Linked DNA regions of Rubripirellula tenax. The protein of the gene in region 2 binds, or shares a complex with, the protein of the main gene of each other region. Links are inferred from orthologs where the notes say so. Each region holds a gene or a part of one and is shown on either strand. Other genes may lie near its edges. The genes, in order: pheS and pheT.

Region 1 (3,186 bases), 210 kb from region 2 along the record:
GGTTGGAAAACCGATTGCTCGACGAGTCGGGTTTGCGTTCAAGGCTGCAGCAGTTGCAGTCAGGCTGGGACATGCTGGAAGAATTGCCCGATCCCGCACCGAGCGTCAAGCTGGTTGAAACGACATTGGAACTGGCCGTTGCTGACTTGGTCGCCGCCTCACCGGACCGAACATCCTGGTTCAGCCGATGGCGGTATCCGATCGGAATTTTGGGGTCCTGCTTGGCGACCGCCGTGTTGGCGATGGGCGCGACGGCGCTTGCAAAAAAATACGCGTTCCGCAACGAACTGCAAAGCTTGGCCATTGCCGAGAATCTGGATGCATACAACCAAGCTGTTGACTTAAATTTGATGCGTCAACTTTCGCGAGATGACCAATGGACGCGAATGCTCAACGCGACGGAGAAGGTAGACGGAGTGAACGAGGGCGAGGTCAAGATCGCCGATGTTGCGATCGATCAACGCGAAGCCGCCATCGAGTCGATGTCGGTACCCCAGCGGACTCAGCTCTACTCCCGCTGGGAAAGGTACAAGCGGCTGGAGGGACCCGATCGCGATCGGATCCAAGAATTTGCCGGTGTCGTTTCGCAGCAAACCGATCGCGAAACGCTGCTCAAAACAATGAAAGCGTATGCGGTTTGGCGTGAAAGCTTGCCAGCGGAAATGGTCGACCGCATTGAATCCAGCAGCGGTGACGCACAGAAAAAAGCAATTGCCGATGCAATCGATCGCACCATGGTTTCCATCTCCGAACGGTCCAGCGGCAAGCTGAGTGATGACGCGATCGAATCAATCTATTTCGCGCTGCGAAAAATATTGGACCAGCGACTCGAGCGGATGACGCCAGAGATTCAGACACGTATCGCGGAATTGAAAGACCGATTCGGAAGCGGGCAAGATGCGAGTTGGGGACTTCTCAACTTGATGTTTGGTCACCGTGACTCGCGTCGCCGTTCGCCGCCTTCCATGGCGGGCGGCGCGTTTGGCGAACGCCAGGATCCGCTGCGACAGGACGAACTTGGTGTGATTCGATTGATGTTGTCGCCCAGTGATTTGGAGTCGTTGATTGCATCAAGCGGTGGTGGTGATCCGCTGCTCGAAGCGATGACGTTGAAGACTTGGGCAGAGGAAGCCATCCGTCGCAAAGCACCTTGGCCTCGACGAGGCGACGAGACGATGCTGAGCCGCTATCTGGACATGCCCGCCGATGATCGCGAGGCAATCGAATTACTGCCGGCCGAAGAGATGCTTCGCGAATTGAGTCCGCCGTCTCGGCGATGAGCCCCGTTTTTGCCAGACGCGCGAATTAGAACTGGCTTAAGAAACGCAGGTCGCCGCTGTACAGGTCGCGAATGTCGGTTACCGAGTGACGACGCATACACAACCGTTCGACACCCAATCCGAATGCAAACCCGCTGTAAACTTCCGGGTCATATCCCACGGCTTCAAACACAGCCGGATCGACCATGCCGGCGCCGCCGAACTCGATCCACGTTCCGTTCCAAAAGAAGTCGACTTCGACACTCGGTTCGGTGAACGGAAAGAACGATGGGCGGAAGCGGATTTCGACGTCGTCGCCCAAATAGTTCGTCGCAAACACACGCAGCACTGTCTTCAAGTTCGCCATCGTCACGTTGCGATCGACGTACAGGCCTTCCATCTGATGGAACATCGGGAAGTGCGTGGCATCGGGTGCGTCGGGGCGGTAAACGCGGCCCAACGAGATGACGCGAATCGGTGGCTGGTTCGTTTCCATCACGCGAATCTGCACGGTGCTGGTTTGGCTGCGCAGAAGCTGTGTGCCTTCGATGCCCTTCGTCGCGCCGCTCTTTGCGAGCGTCTGGGCCGTCGACAAATAGAAGTTGTCCAGCGGATCGCGAGCCGGATGGTCTTCGGGAATGTTCAGGGCGACGAAGTTGTGGTGTGGGTCTTCGACTTCGGGGCCTTCGGCGGCTTCGAAACCCATTCGTCCCATGATCTCCGTCAAGTGCGTGATCGTTTGGGTGATCGGGTGGATGTGTCCGATCTTCGGTCGAACTCCTGGCAGCGTGGGGTCGAACGTAAGGTCGATGCCGCTAGAGTCGCCACCGCCGAGACGGCCTTGCGAGACTTCGAAGGCGGCTTGAACGTTCGACTTGAACGCGTTCAATCGCATGCCGGCTTCTTTTCGATCACTTGGATCGATCGAGCCCATCTGTTTCTGGACGTCTTTGAGGGCACCCTTCTTGGCGCCCAGGTAACGCACGCGAGCTTCTTCGAGTGAGTCGGCATCGGCGACCGATTCGAATGCCGTCGCGGCTTCACTCTCAAGTTGGTCGAGAGTGGTCAGAAAGTCCTTCAGCGACATGGTTGCCTAGATGCCCAGCAGGTACGTCAGGCGTACAAGCCTGACAATCGGTAAGACGAGCCGTTCCGGGCCCGAGCGGTCGCAGTGGTCGAAAACACAGTGGCCGAAAGCTATGCCGATGCTTCGGCGTGCTTGGGTTGGGGAGCCGTTTCGAGTGCCTTTTTGACGGCATCGCAAACGTCCTTGAAACCCGCCTCGTCATGGATCGCCATTTCCGAAAGCGTTTTGCGGTCCAATTCGATGCCTGCACACTTCAAGCCGAAGATGAATTCGCTGTAGCGAATTCCGTGTTGGCGAGCGGCGGCGTTCAAACGAATGATCCAAAGTTTACGGAAGTCGCGTTTCTTTACACGACGATCGCGGAACGCGTAGGCACCACTTCGCAGCAACGTTTCTTTAACGCTGCGCGTCAGTCTGCCGCGTCCGCCCACGAAGCCTTTAGCTCGCTTGAACAGACGCTTCTTGCTCTTGTGACGGGTTGAGCCGGTTGTGGTACGCATTGATCGTGATCCTTAACTTTGAAAGTTCATTCGGGTTTCCAATTCAGGCCCCATCGATCAGCTCGTGAACGGTTCTCGGAAACTGAGTTTCCTGAAAACGAGAATTCACGCGATCCGCGATGAAGTTTCGCCCAATCGGATGGGAATCAAATCCCTGGGGTGAAGATAAAAACGTCAACCGAGACGAATCTCGGCCGTCGGCCAAGCTAATAGCTGTTGCCTGCGAGGGCGTCTTGGATGGTCTTTTCCATGTGGATATGAGTCGCAGTCGTTCCGCGAAGGTTGCGGCGACGCTTGCTGCTTAGGGCTTGAGCCAAGTGGCTGGTGCCGCTGCTGCGGT
Region 2 (3,318 bases):
CGACGAATTCGGGCCGATCGGTCCTAGCAATATCACGCGGGCCCGGATCGACGATTTGGGCGCGATCAGCAGCGAGGTCACGCACCCCGGAAACGGTTTGCAATCCGTGCTGAGGGTTCATGTAATTGCGATGGCGGCCGGCGAAGTAATGCTGTTGCCCAACCAAGCCGATGAAGTCGGCCACGAAACGTTGCTTCGTGGCATCAACGAAGAGCCACCTGCATCAAGTATTCGCTACGTGCCGCTCGGGCTGACGATCTTGCCAGCTCTGGTCGACGATCCGCTGGATATTGATGGTGATGGAAAAATCAGTGCCGTCGATGCCCTGCGCGTGATCAATTTCTTGGGCCGTTACGGTTCGCTGACCATTGACGATGTCCTTTCGTCCAGCGGCGAAGTCGACGCCAACGGAGAGTCACGTGTTCAATTCGATTTCACCAATCTGCGCCGGATGGATGTCAACCGAAACGGTACGATCACGGCCCTGGATGCGCTGGTGATCATCAATCGATTGGGCCAGGTAACCACGCCGGCGGACGCCGAATCGATCGACGAGATCAAGCTGGTCACGCAAATCGGCGACTGAGAACGCAGGGGCGGTCGATCTCCGCTCGGTACGCCGCCAACACCTGTCTGGGAACGTGGACGAACATCCGATAGATTACCGGGCTCCCGATCTATCCCCGTGTTTGACGCGTGAAATCCCGCCATGCTTGTTTCGCTGAAATGGTTGACGAAGTACATCGAATTGCCGATGAGCCACGAAGAATTGGCCCTCCGGCTTAGCCTTTCGGGGCTCAATCACGAAGAAACGACCGAGATCGGTGGCGATGTCGTCGTCGATTTGGAAGTAACCAGCAACCGGGGCGATTGCTTGGGACACCTCGGTGTCGCTCGCGAGATCGGCGTGCTGTACGGGTTGGACGTGGCCACGCCGGCACCCAAACTGAGCTCGGGTGGTCCTAAAGTCGACACTCTGTTGTCGGTTGAAAACCAGTTCACCGAAGCCTGTCCGCGATACACCGCGCGAGTGATCCAGGGCGTCAAGGTTGCCCCCAGTCCGGCGTGGTTGGTCGAAGCACTGCAATCCGTGTTTTGGAAACGACGCATCGATGGAACGATCGAAACGTACCAACCGATCAACAACGTCGTGGACGCGACCAACTTTGTGATGATGGAATGCGGCCAACCGCTGCACGCGTTCGACTATGACAAAGTCGGCGGAAAGAAGATCGTCGTTCGTCCTGCGGCCAAGGGCGAAAGGATGGAAGCGATTGACCACCAAACGTACGACCTGGACGATTCGGTATGCGTGATCGCGGATGCGAGGGATCCTCAAGCGATCGCCGGCGTCATGGGCGGCGCAGCATCCGAAGTCTCCGATGCAACGACAAGTCTTGTCATCGAAGCCGCCGTGTTCACTCCGTTGTCGGTTCGCCGAACCGCGCGGCGATTGAAGCTCCACTCGCCGTCGTCTTACCGTTTCGAACGCAAAGTGGACCCCGTCGGTGTCGAGTGGGCTTCGCGACGCGTTTGCGAAATCATCGTCGACATCGCGGGCGGCAAAGTCGCCGACGGGATCATCGATACCGCTGCTGCATTGACACCCAATCCGCCGGTCGTGTTACGCCAAAGTCAGATCGAACGCATTCTGGGCATCAAGATCGATGCCGCCGAAGTCCAACGCATCCTGACGCGATTGGGTTGCCAACCCGGCAAGTCCGATGCGGCGTCAACGGTCTATGTGCCTCCGTCGTGGCGTCATGATTTGACACGCGAGGCGGATCTGATCGAAGAGGTCGCGCGAATCCATGGATACGACAAGATCCCCGAAGACGCACCGATCCCGGTCGCACCGAGTTCGAAACGAGACTTTGACACGGCGATGGAACGTGTGCGGACCGTGATGATCTCGGCGGCGATTAGCGAAGCGATGACGCCCAGCGTCGTGACGGCGAAATTAGATCAATCGCTCAGTCCGTGGACGACAAAACCCGCGCTGCAAACCGAAACGCCGATGCTCAAGGGTGCGCGCTCGCTTCGTCGATCGCTGATTCCCAGCTTGCTAGAAGGCCGTGCCAAGAACTGGTCATCCGCTTCGATCAGTGCAGACCTGTTCGAGATCGCGCACATCTATTTGCCATCGGGCGAAGGCGACGACACGTTGCCATCCGAACAGTATTCGTTGGGTATTGTTTCCGGCAACGACTTCTTCATCGTCAAAGGCACGATCGAAACGCTGTGCCAACGGATGGGTATCGACGGGCGATTGGAAGTCGAGCCGACCGATGTTCCGGGGTTTGCGAAAGGTGCCGGCGTCTCGTTAAAGATCGGTGATGCCCACCTGGGCTATCTGGGCATCGTCGATGCGAAGGTACTCAAAGGATGGAAATTGCCGGGGCCGGTCGTCGTCGCCGAGATTTCGTTGCCGACGCTGTTGGAACGGTCATCCTTGGTGCCCCAACAGAAGGCGGTCAGTATGTTTCCATCGATCCAACGAGACTTGAATTTCGTCGTCGCCGAATCGGTACGTTGGGTCGATCTTGAAAACGTCGTACGGGCAGCCGTGGGCGACTCGTTGGCCGATGTCAACTATCGGGAAACGTATCGCGACGAAGCAAAGGATGGAAAAGGTCGCAAACGCGTCCTTTTGTCGGTCCAATTGCAACGCCACGACCAAACGCTCAGCGGTGAACAGGCCGACGAGTTGATCGGAAAAGTGATCGCAGATTGCGGCAAAGAGCTTTCCGCCCAACTATTGTCATAGTCTTTTACCGATCGCAAATCTGAACATGCAACCCCCAAAACTTCTCGGTGACCTGTACCTCGGCATTGATGTCGGTGGCACCAATGTCAAAATCGGATTGGTGGATGACGCCGGAAATGTCTATGCCAGGACGGCCACCGCGACACCGCCACTTGGAACGCCCGAACGGGTGTTTCAGTTCGCACATCAATTTGCCATCGAACAATTGCGGTCTCATGACGTTCCGGCAACGCGATTGAAGGCCGTCGGATTGGCGGTCCCCGGTGTTCTTGACACGCAGAGGTCGGTGCTCCGCGAAGTTGTCAATTTGCCCGGTTGGCTGGGCGAGTCGCTGAAACAGATTCTTTCCGATGTGACGCGATTGCAAGCAGCGGTTGTCAACGATGCCAACGCGGCCGCGTACGCCGAACACGCGCTGCGAAATCTCGGCAACCAATCGCTCGCGCTGGTCACGCTTGGCACCGGAGTCGGATGTGGTGTTGTGGTCGCCGGACGCCCCCATGGTGGCGACCACGGGTGCGCTGGCGAACTTGGGCATATCGCGATCGACT

The links.
Region 1: the proteins of pheT (region 2) and pheS are in contact, whole or in part, in a crystal structure (PDB 6P24), measured with the Escherichia coli proteins. The link is inferred for Rubripirellula tenax from one-to-one orthologs.

What each region holds. Positions count from the first base shown.
Region 1 is NZ_SJPW01000001.1:652,620-655,805, forward strand. Bases 327-3,186 are described here. They hold pheS (phenylalanine--tRNA ligase subunit alpha), read right to left. Parts: upstream 2,347-3,186; coding sequence 1,306-2,346; downstream 327-1,305. Other genes in these bases: Poly51_RS02355 (anti-sigma factor family protein), read left to right, coding at 327-1,280; rplT (50S ribosomal protein L20), read right to left, coding at 2,457-2,846; rpmI (50S ribosomal protein L35), read right to left, coding at 3,053-3,186. Also shown: more of Poly51_RS02355, read left to right, coding at 1-326.
Region 2 is NZ_SJPW01000001.1:862,487-865,804, forward strand. The notes cover bases 247-3,238. They hold pheT (phenylalanine--tRNA ligase subunit beta), read left to right. Parts: upstream 247-709; coding sequence 710-2,767; downstream 2,768-3,238. Other genes in these bases: Poly51_RS03165 (dockerin type I domain-containing protein), read left to right, coding at 247-586; Poly51_RS03175 (ROK family protein), read left to right, coding at 2,793-3,238. Also shown: more of Poly51_RS03165, read left to right, coding at 1-246; more of Poly51_RS03175, read left to right, coding at 3,239-3,318.